One region of the Colwellia sp. BRX10-4 genome, then DNA from elsewhere that is predicted to be linked to it. Evidence: predicted binding sites of a transcription regulator. Region 1 holds the regulator's gene; the other holds the start of a gene.
The links. The regulator LexA, encoded in region 1, represses DNA repair genes until DNA is damaged. The targets are predictions, from matches to a motif close to TACTGTATNNNNATACAGTA.
Positions count from the first base shown of each region.

Region 2: H4J67_RS00930 (DNA topoisomerase III) is a predicted target of LexA. The motif match lies at 1,430-1,449, and genes of this name have one in related genera.

Region 1 is NZ_JACGVZ010000007.1:26,796-30,384, reverse strand. It holds gene coxB (cytochrome c oxidase subunit II) at 1-1,368, opposite strand, end outside; gene lexA (transcriptional repressor LexA) at 1,938-2,573, opposite strand; gene H4J67_RS07775 (alpha/beta fold hydrolase) at 2,650-3,468, opposite strand.
Region 2 is NZ_JACGVZ010000001.1:187,248-190,836, reverse strand. It holds gene H4J67_RS00940 (glutaredoxin family protein) at 1-220, opposite strand, end outside; gene H4J67_RS00935 (cytochrome b/b6 domain-containing protein) at 584-1,312, shown strand; gene H4J67_RS00930 (DNA topoisomerase III) at 1,500-3,434, shown strand; gene ampE (beta-lactamase regulator AmpE) at 3,514-3,589, opposite strand, start outside.

The DNA.
Region 1 (3,589 bases):
CAGTGCAATTACACTATCTTTTAGTGCAGGAAATGCCGGAGGTAAACCCGCACCAGAAACTTGATGACAAGCAGCACAAGCTTTCATGTAAACTTGCTCACCCATAACCATCAATTCATCTTCGCTATACACTCTAGTTAGATCTTCTGCTGGGGCTTCTTCAACAACCACTTCAGCGACTTTTACCGGTGTTTCTGTGTCATTGCCTGAATCGTTAGCAAAACTTTTAACATCAGCGGCTTGTACGACATCGCCGGTATTGTTACCCCAAGCATTACGCTCATAGGTCACAACTGCAGCAATTTGCTTCATACTTAACTGCTTATCATAAGCTTGCATACCTGAACCCGCTTTACCATTGAGTACAATATCAATATGCGCAGCAATACTACCCGTAGCAACAGAGCTTCCTTTAAGTGCAGGAAATGCTGGAGGTAGACCAGCACCAGAAACTTGATGACAGGCAGCACAGTAGGCAACATAGGTAGTTTCACCCAAAGTCATCAGTTCATCCATTGATGCGGAAGCGTTAAGAGACGCTTTCTCAGCAGCAGCAGCTTGCGCATTAAATTCGTGTTGCTCATCGAGCCAAAGAGCATAATCAGCTTCAGACTTTACTTCGACAACAATAGGCATAAAACCGTGATCTTTACCACAAAGCTCAGCACACTGACCTCGGTATAGCCCAGGCTCGTCAACTTTTGTCCATGCTTCATTAATAAATCCTGGGATAGCATCTTGTTTTACTGCAAAAGCAGGTACCCACCAGGCATGAATAACATCGTCAGAAGTGATTAAAAATCTTACTTTCTTATTAACTGGAATGACAAGGTGTTTATCAACTTCGAGTAAATAATTTTCACCTTTGACTTTGTCGCCGGCATCAACACTAAGGTGTTTACCTTCTTGTGTCTCATACTGTGGTCTTGGCGTAGATAAAACGGAGTAGAACTCAATATCTTGATCAAAATATTTATAATGCCACTTCCACTGAGAACCTGTGATCTGAATGGTAACGTCAGAATCGTCGTTATTTTCCATTTCGATCAGTGTTTTCGTTGCTGGTACAGCCATAGCGATAAGAATGACAATGGGAATTGCTGTCCAGAGAATCTCTACTTTTGTACTTTCATGAAAATCTGCTGATTTAGCCCCTTTGGATTTTCGGTGGAAAACCATTGACCAAAACATAGCACCAAAAACAACCACACCGATTGCTACACATATATACATTGCGAGCATATGTAGATCATAAACATCTCTACTTACTTCTGTTACACCCTTGGTCAGATTTAATTGCATATCTGCCCAAGCTGAACTGGAAAGAACACTCCCCAACAACAGCCAACCTAGGTTACGTCTTTTCACACGACATCTCCTTCACCCTATAAAAGTTTAAAACTTGATACCTAGGACAAAACACATCCTTTAGTACGGATTTTTATTATTTTCTTAGCGATTTTGTTATCAACCAGTTAGCGTCGAAAACATCGCCTTATATTTATATTTGTACACATTCCAAACTAGAATTACTTAAAAGTTGATCTGGGTCAATTTAAAAATCGAGCTATTTTAAAATAAAAACCAATAAAAACAATAGAGTATCAACTCTAATATAAAATAATGCCTAATAACAAAGGGCTGTAGCCGTAGTATTAAAAATAAACAGCTAAGTATAACTACGCGTATTACAAAAATTGATAGTGGTTATTTTTTAATCAGAAAAAGATAAAGTTGTTTGAATGGGGTTTAGAATGAAAATTATTCTTAGGAAAGAGGAAGGTTTGCATGAAAAGAATACGAAAGGGTATAAAAGCAAACTTTAGCCTATGTTATAGACTAAAGTTAACGGATCGGTTTGACTTATTTAATAGCGTATTTGTTAGATAAATTGACTTAGTTCGTTACCACTAAGTTTATTAAAAAGATTAACTTAATTACATCCAGTCTGCCGAGCGAATAACGCCAACAGCTAACCCTTCAATATTAAACTCTTGGTCAGACAAATCAACTTTTATAGGAGAGAAATCATCATTTTCAGCATGTAAGTAAACGATATTACCTTCTCTTTTATAACGTTTAACCGTAACATTTTCTTCGACACGAGCAACAATTACTTGGCCATTTTGTACATCGGTCGTTTGATGAACTGCTAACAAGTCACCATCAAGTATGCCAATGTTTTTCATGCTTTCGCCATTAACTCTCAATAAGTAATCAGCGGCTGGATGAAACAAATTACCGTCTACTTTATAATGATCTTCAACATGCTCTGCAGCTAAAATAGGTTCACCTGCAGCAACTCTGCCGATTAACGGTAAACCGGCTTCTTCCATTAACTTCTCAGTCAACCGAATGCCGCGAGAAGTACCTGGTAACATTTCTATATAGCCTTTTTTAGCCAAAGCTTTTAAATGTTCCTCGGCTGCATTTGCTGATTTAAAGCCAAAAAACTTGGCTATTTCAGCACGCGTTGGTGGCATGCCCGTATCGCTTATCTTGTCTTTGATCAGATCAAAAACTTGTTGTTGTCGGTTCGTTAGAGGGCGTAATTCGCTGATTTCATTTAGCATAGGGGGCCTGTAAATTTACACAGTTGTTACTGTGAGTATATACAGGTCATTAGTAAAGGCAAGTTTTCTAGCCGAATTATTTTTGAAAACTCCCTGATTTTAGATAATGGATAACTTGTTCGATAACTTTTTCGTTTTTCATCATAAATGGATGGGTCGTTTCCATTTCAATGTGATCATTCATACCATCAAGTTTGGTACTAGCAACCGAAACTTTACCATCATCTTTATCAGGAATAAGTGTTGATAATATCCAATTAATACTTTGATTACCGGCAATAACACCCAAATCAAAATTAGCATTGCCAAGGTTACTAGGGACACTGAATTCGCCAGTACCTAATTGCATACCCGCATCACCATTTATAAAACTAAAGCCAGGTGTATTTTTAAGTTTATCAACGACTTCACTGCCATTATTTGGTGGGCCCAGCATCACGACTTTATGTAAATTAGGTATTTTGTGCATACTTAAATATTGGCGAACTAATATACCGCCCATTGAATGGGTAACAAAGTTAACTTGACGATTTTCACAAATTAATAGCGCTTTAGAAATCACTTTTTCAGCCAACTCTTCTATCGAATAATCCCTAGAAGGGTAGTTGATATTTATCACAAAATAACCTTCTGCTAACAATCGTTTTTCAATAGCTTTCATCGAGTTAGCGGAACGTGCAAGCCCATGCAGTAAAATTACACATTCACCATTAGATAAAGAATCTACGGGCTCTTCAAAAGAAGCTTGAATTTTATAGCCACGTTCAACCGAAGTATCTAGGCTTTCTTGTTCAATCATATTTTTTAAACGAATTTCTGCATCAGTAATTTTTCTAGCAAATTGTTCCTTAAGGAGTGCTAATTCTGACTTAAGTGCTGTAATTTTTTCATTCATAGCTGCGCTCCATCATTTTTATGTTGAACGTTCATTATTGATACTCTAATCATGTTAAACAATATATTTTCAGCTGCCACAAATATAAAATGCTTTTCTCCAACAATACTTCAAGCAATAA
Region 2 (3,589 bases), on a different contig from region 1:
CGTAAAGCGCTTTAAAAGCCGCCACTTTAAAACCTTGCAGATATTCTTCGCCTATCTTTATTACCGGTACGGATCTAAAGTTTGCTCTGCGAAACTCTTTTTGTCCCGCGGCTGTTTTCACATTACATAAACGATAAGCAATGTTGTTTTTATCTAAGTACGCTTTCGCCGTGTCACAATGAGGGCAGTTACTCATACTATATAAGACAATTTTCTTCATGCTAAGTTTCCTTGGTTATTTATTCGCTGCATGACCTCCAACAAATAAATGTTAAATGGGTGTCCATAATACACACTATAATGCACAGAATTAATACACAGAATTATTTTACGGCTGTTTGTCTAGTTTACAGGAACTTACCTTGAAAAACGCTGACACTTGCAGAAAATTAAATTAAATTATCTGCTAGGTAATCGTCAGAAAAATAGAATAACACCGCTTAATTGTAATGACACACAACTACTATAAGATAACTCGTAACCAATAATCCAAATAACCATCACTTAGTGTTAGAAGCAGATAAATATTTCGGTTATTATTAAAAAACAGGCAAAATGTTAACAAATAAAAAGAGTCATCATCATGCAAGATAACCCAGTAAATATCAGTTCCACTATAGTAAAAACTTTTGTTTGGAGTAGAAATATTCGTTTATTTCATTGGTTGAATGTCTTGTCAGTACTTTTGCTTATTGTTATTGGTAGCGTTATTTATTTTGGTAAAGACCTAGGTATCTCAACAGAAGGTAAAATACTGCTTAAAACAATACATGTATGTGTGGGCTATGTTTTTGCTGCAAATTTAATTTTTAGAATTATTCTTGGTTTTATTGGTAAAGGTTATGAACGCTGGGGACAAACACTGCCTTTTAACAAAGTATTTAAACAAGAACTAGCCGATTTCAAAAAAGATAAAAATAAGACCTTTAAAGGTCATAGTCCACTGGGTAAACTTATGGTTGGCGCTTTAATGTTAAGTCTTTCTATTCAAATGATTTCAGGTTTAGTGATTGCGGGTACTGACATTTATTATCCTCCTTTTGGGCAGTATTTTGCTAGCAACATAGCTCAAGATAAAAGCCAAGTATCCTTAATTAAGCCTTACAGTAAAGAAAATGTTGATGCAGATGCTTATAAAGAAATGCGTAATGTAAGAAAGCCTTTTATAACTGCTCACGTTTACAGCTTTTACTTTTTGTTGCTGTTGATCCCACTACATATTTTAGCGGTATTTTTTGCTGAGCGACGTGAAAAACATTCTATTGTTTCTTCAATGATCCACGGCTTTAAATATTTACCTAAAGACAAGTAAAACTACTTTTATCCTACCGCTGTGATAATGACCTACTCACCACATAGTGAATAAGTGGGTCGCCTCCTAACTAAACCTAGTTACGGATGAAACAATTTGACTATAACTGAGAATAAGCACTGTATAAAAAACCAGTTATTGTGCTAAACTTATTCTAATGGTTAGTATTGAACCCTTGGAAATTCTATTGAAACTATATATTGCCGAAAAGCCAAGTTTAGGACGTGCCATTGCGGCAGCTTTACCCAAACCCCATAAAAGTCAACAAGGCTATATAGCGCTCGGCAATGGTGATATCGTGAGTTGGTGTATTGGTCATATTCTTGAGCAAGCCGATCCAGAAGTTTACAACGATGACTTTAAAAAGTGGCGAATGGAGCATTTGCCTATTATTCCCGAGCAATGGCAACTGACCCCAAAAGCTCAAACACGTTCACAACTTAATGTCTTACGAAAATTGGTAAAAAATGCCAGTGAAATTATTCACGCTGGTGATCCCGACAGAGAAGGTCAATTATTAGTTGATGAAGTAATTGATTTCTTAAAAGTGTCTAAGACAAAAAAACAGCAAGTAAAACGTTTATTGATCAGCGATTTAAATTTACCAGCAGTAAAAAGGTCACTTAACGCATTAAAAAGTAACCAAGATTTTATGCCTTTATCTGTATCAGCGCTGGCTCGTTCACGTGCTGATTGGTTATACGGTATTAACCTTACCCGCGCCTATACTTTGCAAGGACAAAAAGTAGGCTTTAATGGTGTGCTTTCTGTAGGGCGAGTACAGACGCCCTTGTTAGGTTTAGTGGTTGAGAAAGATCGCCAAATCGCAGACTTTGTTCCCCATGATTATTTCGATGTTTATGCCGATATTATCACTCCTGGCGGTGAAAAATTCATCGCAAAATGGCAGCCGAGTCAAGCTTGTACTTCCTATATGGATGAAAATAAAAAAATAATTAATAAAGCACTCGCAGAAAACGTTGTTAGTCGTATCACAGATAAGCCCGCTATAGTGACCTTGCTTACCGAACAAGACAAAAAGCAATTTGCCGCACTGCCCTACAATTTGTCAGCATTACAGATTGATGCCGCGAAGCTGTTTTCAATGAATGCAAAACTAGTACTGGATGTTTGTCAGGCATTATATGAGAAGTATAAATTAATCACCTATCCCAGATCAGACTCTAGATACTTGCCGGTAGAACATCATCAACAAGCCAAAGCTATTATACAAATTTTAGCAGAGTCAAAGGACAAGTATGCCGAGTTTGCCAAAAATGCCAACTGCACGGTTAAAGGTAAGGCTTGGAATAACAGTAAAGTAAGTGCTCACCATGCGATTATTCCTACAGAGAAGTCAGCCAATAATATTTCTCTTAACTCTTTTGAAAAAAACATTTATCAGCTCATTGTTCGCCAATATCTAGCACAATTTTACCCGCCTTATTGTTACCAACAAACACAAGTAGAATTAGAGATAGCGCAAGGTAAATTCACCGTTAATGCTAAAGTTCCACAGCAACTTGGTTGGAAAATCATGTTCCAATCAAGCAAAACAAAAAAAACGCCCCAAACAAGTAATGACCAAGCATCTTTTACAGAGCAATTATTGCCAAAATTAACCCAAGGCGAAATACTGCATTGCCAACAAGGTTTAATTGCTGAAAAAGTGACACAAGCACCAACCCCTTACAACGATGCAACACTGCTCGGCGCCATGACAGGTATTGCCCGTTTTGTACAAAATTCCGAGATTAAAAAGATCCTCAAAGAAACTGATGGCTTGGGTACCGAGGCGACACGTGCAGGAATTATTGATCTACTTTTTAAACGAGGGTTTTTACAACGTATTGGTAAAAATATAACGGCTACAGATATTGGCACTTCACTAATTAACGCTTTACCTAAAATGGCAACTACGCCTGATATGACCGCACAGTGGGAAGCAACACTTAATGATATTAGTGAGCGGAGAAGTAACTATCAAAATTTTATTACGCCGTTGACTGCAACGCTAAAAAGTATGGTCATTCAAGCTGAACAACAGTCTTTTGAGCAATTACCCAAAGTGCCTTTTAAGCGAAAATCAAAAAGAAAGACGCGCTTTAAAAAGGCAGGGTAATATTTTACTGATGATTGACTCTACTAAGTACTTGAAAAAGAATGTCACGAGGTGCCATCCAAAAAGTATATAAAAGAGATTAGTTAAGGATACCGGTTAATATTAATACCGCTATAACAGCTAGACATAACAACAGAGTCCGCTTTGCCAACCTC